Regions from separate parts of the Halobacillus sp. GSS1 genome, predicted to be linked through region 1. Evidence: a T-box and tRNA genes for the amino acid it is inferred to sense, from the RefSeq annotation. Region 1 holds a T-box; the other holds one or more tRNA genes.
What was found. The T-box of region 1 lies ahead of argS (arginine--tRNA ligase). A T-box ahead of a tRNA ligase gene usually reads a tRNA of that ligase, here a tRNA-Arg.

Region 1 (9,193 bases):
AATTCCAAGAATGGTTAAACCTTCTTTCAATTGAACGTTCACGGCATAAATCAATGAGAGGAGTGCTTGTTCTTCCTCACTTCCTAACACTTTTGTATGAGCATAGAATTTATTGAAGTGACTCGCTACATCTAACAGGTGTCTGGCAAGTTTGGATGGATCATATTCTTTATAGGCCTTCTCAATGACTTCCGGGAAAAGACGGAAAGTTTTGAGCAGTGGCCAAGCGGTTTCTGATTGGACGTCTGTTACAGGATGTTTGGGATCAAAGTTCCCTTTTTCCAGTAGGGAGACGGTACGTGCGTACGTATATTGCAGGTAAGGCGCTGTATGACCTTCAAAGGTGAGCATATTCTCTAAAGAAAATTCTACATCATTGCGTCGGTCGTGTTTAAGGTCATGAAAGATGACGGCCCCTACCCCCACTTGTTCCGCGACTTCTTGAGCGTTCACCAAATCAGGGTTCTTTTCTTTTATATTTTTAGCTGCCACTGAAATAGCTTCCTGTAATGCTTGTTCCAGTAAAACAGTCTTCCCCTGACGAGTGGACATCTTTTTGCCATCCTGCAGCATCATTCCGAATGAGATATGTTTTAATTGATCAGCCCAGGAAAACTCGGCTTTCTTCAACACATGTTTAACCTGTTGGAAATGTAGGGTTTGCTCATGGCCAACTACATAGAGAGCTTCATCAAAATCATACGTTTGCTTACGGTCAATCGCAGCTGTTAAATCTCTCGTGGCATAAATGGTCGTGCCATTGCTCTTTCGAATCAGGCACGGAGGTAACTTTTCCTCATCGAGGCGTACGACTTGCGCACCTTCCGATTCTTCCAACAATCCTTTTTCCTGCAACATGTCAATGGTGGCACCCATTTTGTCATTGTAATAAGCTTCGCCACGGGTCAAGTCGAAGGTGATTCCTAAAAGTTTATAAATTTCTTCAAACTCTTCAAGTGATACGGATTTGAACCACTTCCAGAGAGTGACGGCCTCTTCATCGTTATTCTCCAATTTTTTGAACCATTCTCTTCCTTCATCAATTAATGCTGGATCTTCTTTCGAAGCATGGTGGAACTTCACATACACGCGGGTCAATTCTTGAATCGGATTCTGCTTGAGACTTTCTTCTTTCCCCCATTTGAGGTATGCGGCTAATAGTTTTCCGAACTGGGTGCCGTAGTCTCCAATATAATTAATTTTCACTGTCTTATACCCACATTTTTGTGCAAGGTTAGAGAGAGCATTTCCAATCACTGTTGATCTTAAATGTCCCATAGAAAAAGGTTTGGCAATATTCGGGGCTGACATATCCAGGACGACTGTTTTTCCTTTTCCAAATTCGTGTGATCCATATGCTTCAGGCTCTTGGTAGAATTGCTTCAAGGCGTGGTCAGCGACAAACACCTGATCAAGAAATATATTGATGTAGCCGCCTACTGTTTGTACTTCCTTGAAAATCGGGTGTTTTATTTGGCTGGAAATCTCATCAGCAATCAGCCCTGGACTCTTTTTCAAAGACTTCGCCAGCGGGAAGCAGGGAAAAGCCAGGTCACCGTGGTCCTGCTGTTTGGGAATTTCAATAAGTTGCTGCACCCACTCTCGCGGATATTCTTCCCCAAGGATATGAGAGATCTGCAGGGCAAGTATTTGTTTTTCCATGAACGACACCTCCATAAAAATAAAAACCCCGTCTCAAATAAAGAGACGAGGTTTGTGCTCGCGGTACCACTCTTATAGCTATCGTATAGCCACTCGATGTTGTTAACGGGGGCATCCCCGGCTTTTCCCTACTCCATGGTTCAGGAAAGCTTCTCAAAAGTCCGTTTCACTACTGAAATCCTGCTCAGGCTTCCACCACCCCTGAGTCGCTGATCTGTTCCAGGTAGTTACTCTCTTTTTCCTAGAATTTCTATATTTGAAAAAATTATAGCGGATAGCATTTCCTTTTGCAATCCCTTCCTTGGGAATATCCTGGTTTAAATAGGTGATTATACGAAGAGAGGTGATTGATCATGGATTGGATTTGGAAAGCGGTTCTCATTATTATCGTCGGTACAATCATATTACGGATTGCTGGCAGGAAGTCCATTTCACAAATGACGTTATCGCAGACGGTCATCATGATTGCGATTGGTTCCTTACTGATTCAACCGGTGGCTGGAAAAAATATATGGGTGACGTTCGGCGTGGGGGGAGTTCTCGTGCTTACATTGATGGTGATGGAATTCAGCCAGGTGAAATTTGATTTTATGGAACGTTTTCTTACAGGTCGGTCTGTTTCTATTATTGAAAATGGACAGCTGAATGAAAAAAATATTAAGAAGCTGCGTTTTACTGTCGACCAGCTTGAAATGAAATTAAGGCAGAGTAATGTCACTTCTATTGATGATCTTAAATCGGCGACCCTGGAACCGAATGGACAGGTCGGGTTTGAGTTGAAAAATCAAAAAAAGCCAGCGACAAAGCAGGATATTGATGATTTATATCAGGAAATCCTTGTGTTAAAAAGGATGTTAAATCCCGATCAGGCTACACAATTGCCGACTGCAAAACCGTCTACTGAAGATTTATTTAAAGAAGTAGAGACTAAGCAGCACCAGCATGTCCACCCTGATCGTTTGAATTAAGTTCTCTTGCAGGCATTTTGATCTATTCCTTGATATAATGGAGCAGAGGTGAGAAAAGTGGAATCCGTAAACACCATTGAAGAACTTCAGGCATTTGTTCATGAACATCCACTTTCAATAGTGTATGTTTCCAGGCCGGGATGTTCGGTCTGCCATGGTTTGCTACCGCAAGTGGAAAGCCTGTTGAAGGAATACCCTGATATTGAATCAAGACATGTAAACGCTGATGAAGTTCCGCAAGTGGCCGGTGAGTTTTCAGTCATGACGGTGCCTGCCGTTTTGATTTACTCCGAAGGGAAAGAGCTATTCCGTAAAGCCCGCTTCGTCCCCATAGGGGAGCTAAATCAGCAACTGGCCAAACTGAATCATTTCATTAATGAAGGATGACCATCTGTTGAACCCTCAACAGATGGTTTTTTTTATATGTTTTACGGAGAAATAAAGTCTGATAATTCCCTCAATTTTGCTTTCTCCGGCTTTTCTTGAAAATTCAACCCGCAAATACATGTCTGAGACGAGATTATTTGCGATGAGAAGCGATGAATTGGAAATACCTCCCCATGAAACCGTTTACACTAACTAATTGGCGTATATAGACCCGACTTGCCAAAAACCCCTTGAATAAGTTTTGCCCAGTGTTATGATGAAAAACGTCTTAAATAAAGCGAACAAAAAATGCGAACGGGAGAGATTAACCCAATATGATTAAACAAACGATTGCTTTTCTAGGTGCAGGCTCAATGGCTGAGGCGATGATTTCAGGCATGGTGGAATCCGGTAATATTCCAGCTGAGAACATCATCGTGACCAATAGAAGTAATCAGGAACGTTTAAACACAATCAATTATAAATATGGCGTACGCACAGTTTTAAAAGATGAATTGAACTTTCAAGAAGTCGATCAGTTCATTTTGGCGATGAAGCCGAAAGATATTGATGCAGTACTTGCCGATTTGAAAGATAAATTGACAGCAAACCAAGTGCTTGTTTCTGTACTTGCGGGAATCTCAACATCTTATATGGAAGAACGATTGAACGAAGGACAGCAGGTCATCCGTGTCATGCCGAATACGTCAAGCATGCTTCGCGAATCAGCGACAGCCATCTCACCAGGACGTTTCGCGGACATGGACAATGTACTTGTCGCGAAAGAATTAATGAAATCCATTGGTGAAGTTTTCATCATTGAAGAAGATAAAATGGACGTCTTTACAGGAATAGCTGGAAGCGGACCTGCTTACTTCTATTACTTGATGGAACACATTGAAGAAACTGGCCGTGCAGAAGGCATGGATCGTGAAACTCTTCGTGAAATCGGAGCTCAAACATTGCTTGGAGCAGCAAAAATGATGCTTGAACGTGATGAAAGCCCGACAGAACTACGTGAAAATGTGACCTCACCAAATGGTACGACAGCAGCAGGATTGAACGCTCTTGATCAGGCTGGCGGAGGTTATGCCATCTCTGAAGCGATTAAAGGAGCAGCCAGTCGCTCGAAAGAATTGAGCAAAGAACTTGAAGGACTACTTGTAGGCAGTAAATAAATAAAGCAAATCGATGCGAAAATGTTAAACAGGAGTGATATGTTGAGTCAAGATAAAAAAAGGGTAGTTATTAAAATAGGGAGTAGTTCTCTCACAAGTATGCATGGAGAAGTCAGCCGCCGTAAATTAGAAAAATTAGTAGATGAAGTCGTCCAACTGAAAGACGACGGCCACGAAGTTTTACTCGTATCCTCAGGAGCCGTAGCCGCTGGTTACCGTAAGCTCGGCTGTCTCGAGCGTCCAAGCTCTTTACCAGAAAAACAGGCAGCCGCATCCATTGGCCAAGGATTGTTGATGGAATCTTATTCCGATCTTTTCCTATCCCACGGTTATATGGGTTCACAAATCCTCATTACTCGCAGCGACTTCTCTGATGAAGACCGCTATAACAATGCACGTAACACGATTAATGTCCTGCTTGAGCGCGGCATTATTCCGATCGTCAATGAAAATGACACGATTACGATCGATCGTTTGAAATTCGGGGATAACGACACACTTTCTGCTAAAGTCGCAGGCCTTGTCGATGCCGATCAATTGATCATTCTATCCGATATTGACGGACTTTACGATGCAGACCCTAGAAAGAATGAGGATGCTAAACTACTTGATAAAGTCCACGAAATTACCCCGGAAATTGAAGCCGCAGCAGGTGACCCAGGTAGTGCAGTCGGCACGGGCGGTATGAAGTCCAAGATTGACGCTTTCAAAATTTCCATGGCATCCGGTATCTCGTCCTTCTTAGGAAAAGCAAACACACCGAACATCGTTTATGATGCTGTGTACGGAGATGCAACAGGGACGTACTTTGAAACAACGACAGACTCTGAAAACCTTGACCAGAAGAAGCAGTGGATTGCCTTTAACTCTGGACCTGAAGGTGAAGTGATTATCGACCATCGTGCGAAAGAATCGATCGTTGAAATGAAGAAGAGTCTTCTTCCTATGAACGTTCATCATGTAAAAGGGCGTTTTGAAAAAGGTGCCGTTGTCCGCATTCACGGACTTGATGGAGATGAGATCGGACTAGGCGTTGTCAACTACTCTTCTGAAGAGATGGAAAAAATGATCAGCCTGACTGAACCTGAACTTGAATCATATGAACAAGCAGCCATCGAACGAAAAGATTTCGTCTGCCACTTAGAAGTTGCCCTGCCCGTAGGTGTTTAAAATAATCAAGGAGGTCTTTGATGACACTAACAACAAATGTGAATGTTGAAGCACAAGCAATAGAAGCGAAGAAGGCTTCAAAAAAATTGATGATTCTTTCTGAAGAAGAAAAGAACCAGGCGCTTAATCACTTAGCTGATGTACTTGAACGCGAATATGAGACGATTCTAGCTGCCAATGAGAAGGATTTGGCCAATGGTCGTGAAAAAGGCTTCACTGATGCATTTATGGACCGTCTTTCTCTTTCTCAAGAGCGTGTAGCGGAGTTTGCTCAGGGGTTACGCGATGTTTCCAAACTTGAAGATCCAACAGGTCAAGTGGTGACAGATTGGACGCTTGAAAATGGCTTGCAAGTTGAAAAGGTAACTGTACCCCTAGGTGTCATCGGTATGATTTATGAAGCACGCCCGAACGTAACCGTTGATGCAACCGGTCTAGCTTTGAAATCCGGTAATGCGATTGTACTGAAAGGCGGATCTTCTGCGATCAACTCAAACCAGGCCATCGTTGAAGTCATGCACCGTGGTCTTGAAGAAACGAAGATTCCGAAAGAAGCTGTACAATTCATTGCATCTACAGACCGTTCCGCAACGAATGAACTTTTCAAAATGAAAGAACACATTGACGTACTCATTCCACGTGGTGGCGGCAAGCTAATCCAGGCTGTTGTCGAGAATGCAACAGTACCTGTACTCGAAACAGGTGTTGGGAACTGCCATATCTATGTGGATAAACATGCCGATGTTGAGAAAGCGATCAACATTCTCGTGAACGCGAAAACAGATCGTCCGGCGGTATGTAACGCTGCTGAAACACTCGTTGTCCACAAAGAGTGGTTGGACGACAATAAAGACGCACTTATCGCTGCCTTGAAAGAAAACAACATTGCTGTGCACGGCGATGAGTATATCCTGGATATCATTCCGGGTTCTGTACTTGCCGGCGAAGACGACTGGGCGAACGAATATTTGAGCACAGATATTGCCGTTAAAGCTGTGGATGATCTAACCGATGCGATCGCACACATTGAAACTTACGGTACGAAACATTCAGAAGCGATTGTGACCGAAGATGCAGAATCAGCAGAGACATTCTTTGCACTTGTGGATGCTGCCGCACTTTATCACAATGCGTCCACACGGTTCACAGACGGTGGTGCGCTAGGCTTCGGAGCTGAAATCGGTATTTCCACACAAAAATTGCATGCTCGTGGCCCGATGGGACTTCCTGCACTGACTACAGTGAAGTTCTTGATGAAGGGTACCGGCCAAATCCGATAAGGTTCTTAGCGGAAGGGAGACTCTTAGGAGTTTCCCTTCTTTTTTTGTGCTGAGGAAAGGAAAGTGCCCTAACGTTGGTCGAAAGTGACTTAACGACTTTTGAAAGTTACCTAACTAAATCTATCGTATATATTCTTGCTTTGGAGTGGCGATTGTTGTGGGAGCAACATTGGTTTAAGAGAGTGCGCGCAACCTTAACGAACCGATCCCCGCAGAAACGCGGAATTCTGCATTTGTAATCGTGTCTCCAATCAGTAATTGATGATCTCTTAACAAAAGTAAATGCGCATCCTTTGATTTCGTTCCAAACCGTCCGCAAAGCCAATGATCACGGCGGCGCGCCATGCCTAGCATGCGACAAGAAGGACACGGAACACCCCAATTGAGCTCATCTTTTGAAAGGCCATATTCTAAAATGACGTCTGAATGAACTCTTTTTCTTTTACTAAAGTCTTCTCCTTGAAAGGTAAGGGAGGCATTCGAGTTTGCGATGACTACGAAAGAGTAGATAGGGATGGAGGGGAAGCTTGACATCTTTAACCAGCGTTGTAACTGAAATTTCTGCAGTTCCACTTGTACAAAGGGATCCTGGAATACCTCACTTTTTCCTTCTACCGTACTTATAAGTTTCCTGTGGTCGAGGTCGAACTGTAACTCTCCTTTATAATTCTTTATTTCTATAAGGACCAAGCATTCCTGATAAAGGAGAAGCGCATCAATCTGAAAAGGCCAGACACCATCGTGGAGCCTGACATCCTGCATGCTTCTTCCCGGCAAGTACTCCATGTAGTGATCAGCTGTTGTTTCACCAAAATGCCCGGCAGACAAGTGGCCCAGGCGGTTTGCTATTTCTTCTCTGAGAGGATGATGGGTGGAAATTCGATTAAGAAGAGATTCAAGCTTTAAAAGTTCCAGTGATTTTTCTCGAGGCATATTCAAACTCCTTTTACAAAAAATTCATTCTATTATATGATGATGTAATCTTTATCTCTAGGAGGGGTAGGATGAGACAGAGAGAAGCAGTAGAAACGATAACGGAAAGTTTGCAGAAAGATAACCTTGTGAAGGCTATTTTCCTAAAAGGCTCGATGGGCCGAGAGGAGGAAGATGAGCACTCAGATGTGGATTTGTATGTGCTGGTTGACGAGGCGGATAAAGAAGCATTTTTGAATAATAGACAAAAGCACCTTGAAAGCTATCAGCCTATCATTTTCTATGATGATATTTTTATTATCGCTCCTCAAATTATTGCTGTATATGAAAATCTGCTGCACGTCGATCTTTTTACAGTTACTGAGGAAACGCTCGTACATAAAGATTTTTTCCGTGTTCTCTATGATCCGGAACAACGTATGGAAAAGCATGAAACTCATCAGAATCTCTATTTATCTGAAAAGGATTTTTTATATGCGGTCGATGACATTGCTTTCTTCTTCCTGCAATACAAGAAAGCGGCTGATCGTGGGAACGACATTTGGGCTGTGAAGGTAGCTAATGATATAGGTGTGAATGTGGGGAAACTTCTTTTACAAAAATACGCACCGGATCGAGCGCAGCTTGGTTTGAAGGCTGTCCCACATGCACTTCCATCTGCTCACGTTCAGGAGATGGAGAACGTGTATCGCTGGATTTCATTAGAGAAACATGATAAGGCTGTGGGCCGATTGGCTGTTATAATGGAAGAACATTTGGAGTGGCTTGAGGAGTGTCTGGGATATGAAACATATACCCTTCCTTTTTTAAAGAGGATGATTGAAGTAATAAAAAAATAGAACCCCCTTGATAGGGAGTTCCAGTGATTAAAAGGATTGACCGGCCATCGCTTGGGAAAGCGTCGCGGTAGTTGTGACATTTCTGAAATCGACACCGAGCTGCACAGCTGTTTGAGCAATTTCAGGTCGAATACCGACAACGGTCGATGAAACACCGATCAATTGTAAACTATCAATCAATTGAAAAATCTGCTGGGCCACCATGGTGTCTACGAGATAAACACCTGATAGATCGATATAGAGGACATCGATGTTCTCTTCCGTACAATTTTTCAAGGTGTTCTCCTGAATCGATGTAGCACGTTCAGTATCGATATTACCGACAAGCGGGAGAAGGGCGCGGTCGTTTGATAATTGTATAAGAGGTGAACTTAATTCGTTGATCACCGTGCGTTGGTGATCAATCTTTTTATTCAGCTGGTTGGATTTTTCTTCTGACACCTTGAACATGATTTCATCAAAGACTTCAATTAACAAACGTTTCCATTCATTTTCAAGATCTCGGGAAACTGGGGTTTCATACTGCAGGATAAACTCTTCCAGAAAATCCAGATATTGTTCACGAACACGCATGAATTCCCGGATAATTTCATGGGTGGGTGTATTTAAATGGTTGGGGTCTCTGCCGATCTCAATAATCCAACCATTGATTTGGCTGAAAAAATCATCGCGGTCAAGGATAAATAGCTGACGCATATATTTATGAAATTCATAATTTTGTGCTTTAAGATTTTTGACGGTTTCTGAATCTTTAGATGCATATACTCCGGACACATCATGTTGATTTAATGAATTGT
Region 2 (9,193 bases), on a different contig from region 1:
ACACTTTCATGCACATAGACACGTTCAGCATTCGTACACGCTTGTCCATTGTTAGCGAGACGGGAAGTCGTTATGCTCTCAGCTGCCACATCAAGGTCCGCATTAGCGGTAACGATAGCGGGCGCTTTACCACCAAGTTCCAAATTCACCTTCGTAATATTTTGCGCTGCTGCTTCCATTACTTTCGTACCTGCAGGCACACTTCCTGTCATGGTTACCATGTGGACGTTTGGATGAGAGGCCAGTCTATTTCCAATTTCTGAACCTGTACCGGTTACCACGTTATACACACCTTTTGGAATTTCATCCATGGAATCGATGATTTTCGTAAATTCCATTGCTGTATTTGGTGTTTGCTGGCTTGGTTTTAATACTAATGTATTGCCTGTCACCAGTGACGTCGCTACTTTACGGGCTAAAATGAATACGGGGAAGTTCCAAGGGACGATTCCAGCCACTACACCGATTGGCTTTTTATAAATAAAGATATTCTCATTCTTACGATCACTTGGTACAATTTCGCCTTCGATTCTACGTGCCCACTCAGACATGTACCGGAAATAATCAATGGCAAGGTCCACTTCTCCACTGGCAAGCTCATAGTCTTTCCCTTGCTCTTCTTGTAATAAATCAATGAAAGTAGCACGGTTTTCTTCTATACGATCTCCGAGTTTCCTGACGATTTTCCCACGTTCAATATTGGGCGTAAGCTCCCATCCTCTTTGAGCTTCAAACGCTGCTTTCACCGCTCGATCCACATCGTCTTCGGTGCCTTTTGGTATTTGGGAAATGACCTCTTCAGTCGCTGGATTTAGGACATCAATCCATTCTGATCCGTTTGATTCTGTATATTCTCCATTAATGTAAAGTTTATGTTGCTGCATAAAAAATGACCTCCTGTTGGTATTTACCATTTTAATTCCCCGTGTGATTCAAAATAAACAAACCAGTGTTCAACAATATGGCAGGTTTCTTGAGACTCAGTTTCGAGACTTTTATGGAGTGGATGGAGCTGCGGGGAATAACTCGCTTTCCGCGGGAGCGCTGTGAGACTCCTATGGGACGTATGGGACAGGTGAGACCCCGGAAGTCGAAGCCTGAGGAGGCTCACCGCCCGCCCCATGGAAAGTTTCCAAATGCGGAATCGTCCTGGTAGACACGACTGGCATAAGCAGAACAGCAACGAAAAGTGTTTTTCATTCCTTTGCTGTTCTGCTTATGACGCGAGTGTCTGGACGATGAAGCTAGACGAACCTTTTCCGAGATCCCCCAGAATTACACAAACATCTCGAAGCTGATTCTTCAAAAACCGGGAGCTTATTTGCAAGGTCTATGTATTATTTTGGACACAAAAAAAGCCCTGCGGGAACAGGGCTTTACCATTCGAGGATGAAACCTTTGATCTTCTTACCATCCCCAGACTCTGATTGCTGCTCAGCTTCAAAATAAGGGTCCTCTTCCTTGAAATGATAAGAGATTGTGTCAGGCTGGAGATAAAGCTTGTACTCTAAATCCGTCACCTTCGGAAGGGAAATGTCGGCAACTGTAGTCTGGTCGCCCTCTTCATCAATAAGAAGAATATCAATGTGATCATACCCGTTTGCAATTAAGTGTTCTTTTAAATCCATAAACGACTCCTCCGTCCAATTATTCTAGTCCCATGATACCCTTTTCCAAACTTCGAGAAACGTTTAATTTTATGTAACAGCGGGAAAAGATTCCCGCTTTCTTTATTTATTAGTATCCATAACCGTATCCACGGCCACCCATATAAGATGCACCGATGATGATCAAAAGGATGAACAAAACAACCAATAGCGCGAAACCGCCACCGTATCCTCCGCTCATTCCATTCCCCCCTCTCTTACTTACTTTACTACCTTATTCAGAAGGGATGAAGAAGGCAGGGCATGAGCGGAATTTAATCTTTTTTCTTCTTTCCATTCACACCTTCAGAAAGGGAAGACACGCTTAATGGAAAGGAAGGCGAAGTACAGGGCCTGGACGAAAAAAGCCACTCCCCACAAAGGGGCAGGAATGAATTTTGTCGCTCTTGCCAAGTTTGCTGCGTCACCAGCTTGTCCTGGAGATATAAAGCTGATCCACATCACTTCAAAAGCACTGGTTACAGACTCAACGAGAATGAGTGAAGCGAGAAACAATAACACATATTGAACCACCTGTTCATGACCGGTTCTTAGCAGCCATACAAACCCAGCTCCAAAAGTAAGGATCCAGAATAAACCATACACATTCCTTACCCAGAAAAGAAGATTGATGGCAAGGAACGCCATTAAAATATAGATCATCCAATTAAAATGCCCACGACTGATTAGGAAAAAGAAGACGAAGGCAAAGAAAGAAGCAAATACATACCCGGCCATGCTCGTTAATACTTGCCCGATCCATGAGTTATGCCCGGTCAAAGCAAAACCGGATGTATTCGGTAAGAGGGAAATTCTCCTTACTTCGCCACCTGTAATCAGCGCCATCAGGGAATGACCGCTCTCATGAATCATGGTGTTCAGGATAGCGAAATATTTACCAACGACCGGCAGTTGTGTGAGAAGTAAAGCAAGAATAAGAGCTGAAAGAACTTGTAATTTCATATAACGCACTCCTTTCTTCGTGATCTTTTAATCGCTTTCTACTTACATATGACGTATCTTAAGAATAGAATCAATGGTAACAAAGGGGAATAGACATGCGTAAGTTAACATGGATAGGGAGTTCGATCATCGTACTATTTTTATGCAGTTGTGCCGCTCCATCAGAATCGAGTGAAACGAACATAAAAATTGCGGCTGCTTCAAGTTTAAAAGATGTCATGGAAGAGCTGACCCCTCTTTTTGAGGAGCAATACAATATAGAAATCGAAACCATATATGGAGGCTCAGGTAAACTGGCAAGACAAATCGAACAAGGAGCTCCTGTCGACGTATTCCTGTCTGCGGATCTTCGTTGGATCGAACTTCTTAAGAAAGAGAGCCTTGTCGAAAAAGATACATACATAGAGTTTGCCACCAACCAGATTGTTCTTATTGGTCACGATTCCACGAGTCATTTGAATACCATTCAGGACCTGGAACTGACAAAAAATGAACAGCTTGCTGTCGGCAATCCAGAGAGCGTGCCTGCTGGTACTTATACGAAGCAAGCATTGGAAAGGATTCAACTTTGGAGGGAATTAGAGGATCAGATGATTTTCGGAAGCGATGTTAGACAAGTCCTTGCTTATGTCGAATCCGGGCAAGTGGACTATGGTTTTGTCTATGCCAGTGATGCCCTGATTTCAGATCAGGTAGGAACCCTTACAGAAGTAGAGCCTACACTCCACGATTCGATCGTCTATCCTGGCATCATTATTTCAAAAAGCCGGACTAAGAAATCTGGAGAGCAATTTCTATCCTTCTTAAAGAGTGATCAAGCGACAGAAATTTACAAATCTTATGGATTCAATCCTAAGGAGGTGGAAAGATAGAACAATGAACGTCGAACCTCTTTTACTGTCTCTAAAGGTAGCGGCAATCGCTACTTTCATCGTATTTATTATAGGAACGATCAGCGCAAGAGTCATTTCTCGGAAATTATTTCCCGGGAAAAGTATTATAGAATCGATCCTTTTACTCCCTCTTGTCCTTCCTCCGACGGTCATAGGATTTGGCCTGCTTTATTTATTCGGCAAAAACGGCTGGATGGGACAATGGCTCATGGACTGGTTCGGTATTCAGGTGGTTTTTTCCTGGACAGGAGCAGTCATTGCGTCTGCCGTCGTCTCCTTTCCCCTTATGTATCAAAGTGCATCAGCGGCTTTTCAAAATTATGAACAAAACCTGGAGAATGCGGCTTTGACGATGGGGGCTTCGAAATTGAAGGTATTCTTCACCATATCGCTTCCGTTAGCCTGGCCCGGATTGCTCGCCGGCTTAGTCATGACTTTTGCTCGTTCCCTCGGTGAGTTCGGAGCTACATTAATGATTGCAGGATATATCCCTGGTGAAACAGACACCATTCCACTCGCCATCTATTTTGCTGTCGAATCCGGTCGAATGGAAGAAGCTCTCATGTGGGTGATTGTCATACTCTGTCTCGGGTTCAGTGCGGTATTATGGCTCAACACATGGAGCCGGAGGAAAATTATTTTTGTAAGGAAAACATAAAAAAGCTGAAGCTACAATCAGCTTCAGCCAGCGCCCCCGGCAGGATTCGAACCTGCGGCACACGGTTTAGGAAACCGATGCTCTATCCCCTGAGCTACGGGGGCGTATGAACGTACGTGTAATATTATACAAAACAAACCAAAGATTGAAAAGGAAATGCACTTTAAAAATATTGCTCGGATGTTACTTCCAACGTATGTATATGATAAAATGTTATTTGTCTGTCTAAAAGTATCGTATTTTGTAAGTGAGTGATGAGCACTCATGTTTTTTTGAATTGAGTTTGAAGGAGGAAAAGAGATGGGAGATTTACCTTTCATATCCGTTGAAGGGCCCATTGGGGTTGGGAAAACGTCTCTGTCTAAAAAGCTCGCCTCCCAGTTTGATTTTCATTTGCTGAAGGAAATCGTTGAGGAGAACCCGTTTTTAGGCAAGTTTTACGACAATATTGAAGAATGGAGCTTCCAAACGGAGATGTTCTTCTTGTGCAATCGTTTCAAGCAGCTTGAAGACATCGATCGCAAATTTTTGCAGTCGGGGAAGCCGGTGGTCGCCGATTACCATATATCGAAGAATATGATTTTCGCACGCCGCACGTTAAGAGAAGATCAATTTGACAAGTATGCACAGATTTTTGATATATTGACACACGATATGCCTAAACCGAATATGGTCGTCTATTTACATGCGAGTTTAGATACACTGCTCGAACGCATCCGCATGCGTAACCGTGATGTAGAGGCAAATATTCAACCCTCATATCTTGAACAACTCTCTCAAGACTACGAAGACTTCATGAGACATTTTGAGGCGACTCATCCCGAGATTCCTGTGATTCGTTTGAACGGGGATCATTTAGACTTCGTAAAACATCAAGACGATTTGAATTATATTGTTGATCAAGTAGAGCAGCATTTAAATAAAGGAGAAGTTATCAAATGAATGCACGTGAACGCTATGGAATTCCACACGACAGCGTCATAACGATTGCAGGAACGGTCGGTGTTGGTAAGTCAACGATGACCAATGCTCTCGCTGATGCCCTCAACTTCCGTACCTCTTTTGAAAAAGTCGACACAAATCCTTATCTCGACAAATTCTATCAGGATTTTGAACGCTGGAGCTTCCATTTACAGATTTACTTTCTGGCGGAACGCTTCAAGGAACAAAAGAAGATTTTTGAATATGGCGGTGGGTTTATCCAGGACCGCTCCATCTATGAAGATACCGGCATTTTTGCCCGGATGCATTATGAAAAAGGGACGATGTCTGCAACCGATTATGAAACGTACCGAAACTTGTTTGATGCGATGGTGATGACACCATACTTCCCTCATCCTGATCTTTTAATATATTTGGAAGGCTCGTTCGATGATGTCGTTTCCCGAATCAAAGAACGTGGACGTCCAATGGAACAAGAAACTCCTATTGAATATTGGGAAGAGATGTTTACGCGTTATGACAATTGGATTGATAATTTCAATTCCTGCCCTGTCCTGCGCCTCAATATTGCCGACTATGATGTATTGAATGATAAAACAAGCATCGAACCCGTCCTTGAAAAAATCGGCCACTTCATTCAACAATCTCGTAAATGGCGCTCCAGCCATTTATTGACGTAATCATAAAGAAGAAACACCTGACGTTCATTCGACGTCAGGTGTTTTTTTTCTATAATCTTCAATCATCCTCCGGTGACTACCAACCATCTTCTCAGGCAAATCATGAAACTCGAAAAACTTCACCTGTACCGTTTCTGCAGGATCAAAAGCATAGCCCCCACTGAAATGTCTAGTGAAATAAGCTGTTGTAACAACGTAAAACTCATCTCCATTAGGAGCTCGGCTGAATTGATCCTCCCCCGAGTAAACATTCAATAACTGCAGGTCCTCGACCTTTAATCCAGTCTCTTCGAATGCTTCACGTTTGGCGACTTGTTCCGTGCTTTCTCCAAGTTCCATCAAACCTCCCGGCAGTCCCCATACACCTTGAGGGGATGTTCGTTCCTGCAGTAAAATACGTCCTTTTTCATCCAGAATCATTACCACAGAGCCAACTAAAATAATGGGCCGGTGACCGATAATTGCCCGTAAGTCCTCGACGTAACCCATAGCCTTCCTCCTCTCTCCATTATTTTATTATAACAAGAGAAAAGGACCCCTATGAAAAAAAGGAGTCCTTCTCGTAGATTAGCGTTCCATCGTATGCAGCAGTTTTGTTAAGATGACAGCTCCCCCTACCATCACTGCACCAATCCATGGTGTATGAACAAGACCAATCGTATCAACGATGACCCCACCGACGGAGGATCCGATAGCAATACCGACGTTGAAAGCGGCAATATTCAAAGCAGAAGCTACATTAACTGCAGATGGAACATACTTCTCAGCTAATTGAACGACCAAGATCTGCAAAGCAGGGACGTTCATGAAAGCAAACAGTCCCATGAAAAACAATACAACTAAACTCAACACTTTAAATGGAATGACGAAAGCCAACAGGAGCAATACGATTGCCTGCAATACAAACATCCAAAACAAAGCTTTGATCGGATTTTTATTGGAAACTTTTCCACCAATCGTATTTCCGATCGCCACCGCAACTCCATAGATGAGCAGAATCACGCTGACAAACTTCGGATCGAAACCTGTCACTTCTTCCAGTAAAGGAGCAAGGTATGTGAAGGCCACAAACGTTCCGCCATATCCTAATCCTGTAATGACGAAGGAGAGCAGAATTCTTTTTTCAGTTAGTATTTTTAATTGATCACGAAAGCTTGCAGGTGGTGCTTCTTCCAGGTTTTTCGGAACAAGCAAAGCACTTGCGATAATGCCGATTACGCCGAGCAAAGCTACACCGGCAAATGTCGCCCGCCAACCAAAAGTTTGTCCAATGAATGTTCCTAAAGGCACGCCTGTCACCGTCGCAACCGTCAATCCTGTAAACATAAAGGCAATGGCACTTGCCCGCTTATGCTCAGGGACTAAACTGGCAGCAATAGTCGAACCAATGGAGAAGAATATACCGTGAGAAAAAGCAGTGATGATCCTCGCAATTAACAGCAAGGTGAAGCTTGTCGAAACCGAAGCCACTAAATTACCAAGAATGAAAACAACCATCAGAGCCAACAATAAACTTTTCCGGCTCATCTTATTGGTAAGAGCCGTCAAAACAGGTGCCCCCACAGCAACACCGACAGCATAACCGGATATCAATACCCCCGCAAGTGTAATGGATATAGAAAGGTCATCGGCCATCGTGGATAATAAACCTACAGGTACAAATTCTGTCGTTCCTATACCGAACGCACTAATAGCAAGGGCCAACAAAGCAAACGGAAAACTTTTCGACTTATGATCAAGAGAATTTTCTTTGATATTCTCTGCGTGTGAACTCATCATTTTCCTCCTCATATATAAATAAGAATAATATCTGAAACCCATGTATCCAGGGCGCCTCTGGATGACAAACCTTATTATGAGGGCTGATTGAGTACTTGAGAAGTACGCACTTCTGTGTGCTATAGGCACCTGTAAGTAACAATTGTATAGAACAGAGGGGTGTGAGGGTGTTCAGGCAAAATATTTTTAACTTATGTTTCTTTCGTGTATAGTGAATCATCGGTTATACATGCTAAAAAGAAACATAGGAGCTCTAGAGGAGGTCAATCTCATGCCGAAATATAATATACCGGTGGAAGCGGCTCTGGAAGTCATCGGAGGCAAGTGGAAGGTCGTCATTCTGTGCCACTTAATAGAAAATAAACGACGGACAAGTGAGCTCAAACGATTAATGCCAGGAATCACACAAAAAATGTTGACCCAGCAGCTGAGGGAATTGGAAAGCGATGGAGTCATTACACGAATCGTTTATAATCAGGTACCGCCTAAAGTGGAGTATGAACTGACGGAATACGGCTGGACATTAAAAGGGGCATTGGACATGCTTTGTGCCTGGGGTGAGCAGCATATTGAAAAGACCTATCCCAATAAAGAAGAGGTATTATTGGATTCTTAATAAGATAAAAAAATAGCCCTCGCCAGGATAACCGGTGAGGGCTTTACTCTTTATTCATTCAATGAAAGCAAAATAAAAAATCGTTACGCGAAGTAACGATTTCTGTTCTATAAATCTCCAATATTTATGCGCTATTGTTGATAATAATATGGCGGAGGAGGAGGGATTCGAACCCCCGCGGGGCGTAAACCCCCTGGCGGTTTTCAAGACCGCTCCCTTCAGCCGGACTTGGGTACTCCTCCGTGTGACCGACAATAAATATAATATCATGGTTGTCCGTATCCGTCAACAAAATCCTGCAACTTTTTAAAAAAAGAAATTGTTGTCGAACCATCACGAAAAATTGTTACCTCGTTATTATACAAATTCCCTTCCACAGAGTCAACAACCCTTCGCGACCTCTGCTTTCAATTACGAATTCAAAGAAATACGCCTGGAACCAAAAGGATCCAGGCGCATGTTTTGTTGACGCTCGATGTATTTGAGTTATTTGATGACTTCTTTTCCACCCATGTATGGACGAAGAACCTCCGGGACGATGACGGTTCCATCTTCCTGCTGATAATTTTCAAGAATCGCTGCAACGGTACGACCGATGGCAAGACCAGAACCATTCAACGTGTGTACGAATTCAGGCTTACCCTTTTCTTCTCTACGGAAACGGATGCCTGCACGACGGGCCTGGAAATCTTCGAAGTTAGAGCAAGAGCTGATTTCACGATAAGTCTCCTGGCTTGGGATCCACACTTCGATGTCATACTTCTTCGCTGCTGTAAAGCCAAGGTCTCCCGTACACATGCTCATCACACGATAAGGAAGTTTCAACAGCTGAAGGACTTTTTCAGCATGACCTGTCAGTTCTTCCAAAACATCATAAGAATCTTCCGGCTTTGCCAGCTGGACAAGCTCCACTTTATTGAATTGGTGCTGACGAATCAACCCTCTTGTATCACGGCCGGCAGACCCTGCCTCGGAACGGAAATTCGTGCTGAAAGCTACAAATTTTTGTGGAAGGT

Region 2: it has a tRNA-Arg gene. The T-box ahead of argS (arginine--tRNA ligase) is inferred to sense a tRNA for this amino acid. The anticodon was not compared.

The regions. Positions count from the first base shown of each region.
Region 1 covers NZ_JAFLHE010000018.1:14,251-23,443, reverse strand. Annotated here, with positions in the region: gene argS (arginine--tRNA ligase) at 1-1,662, opposite strand, end outside; T-box leader at 1,701-1,914, opposite strand; gene J0K78_RS18570 (DUF421 domain-containing protein) at 2,010-2,630, shown strand; gene J0K78_RS18565 (thioredoxin family protein) at 2,688-3,017, shown strand; gene proC (pyrroline-5-carboxylate reductase) at 3,332-4,174, shown strand; gene proB (glutamate 5-kinase) at 4,214-5,344, shown strand; gene J0K78_RS18550 (glutamate-5-semialdehyde dehydrogenase) at 5,365-6,624, shown strand; gene J0K78_RS18545 (nuclease-related domain-containing protein) at 6,799-7,557, opposite strand; gene J0K78_RS18540 (nucleotidyltransferase domain-containing protein) at 7,629-8,396, shown strand; gene J0K78_RS18535 (STAS domain-containing protein) at 8,424-9,193, opposite strand, start outside.
Region 2 covers NZ_JAFLHE010000003.1:13,535-22,727, forward strand. Annotated here, with positions in the region: gene aldA (aldehyde dehydrogenase) at 1-884, opposite strand, end outside; gene J0K78_RS08590 (hypothetical protein) at 1,377-1,628, opposite strand; gene J0K78_RS08595 (YjcZ family sporulation protein) at 1,738-1,848, opposite strand; gene J0K78_RS08600 (M50 family metallopeptidase) at 1,953-2,609, opposite strand; gene modA (molybdate ABC transporter substrate-binding protein) at 2,705-3,481, shown strand; gene modB (molybdate ABC transporter permease subunit) at 3,486-4,160, shown strand; tRNA gene J0K78_RS08615 (tRNA-Arg) at 4,192-4,264, opposite strand; gene J0K78_RS08620 (deoxynucleoside kinase) at 4,461-5,102, shown strand; gene J0K78_RS08625 (deoxynucleoside kinase) at 5,099-5,782, shown strand; gene J0K78_RS08630 (NUDIX hydrolase) at 5,807-6,271, opposite strand; gene J0K78_RS08635 (MFS transporter) at 6,350-7,558, opposite strand; gene J0K78_RS08640 (winged helix-turn-helix transcriptional regulator) at 7,833-8,177, shown strand; tRNA gene J0K78_RS08645 (tRNA-Ser) at 8,327-8,419, opposite strand; gene serS (serine--tRNA ligase) at 8,664-9,193, opposite strand, start outside.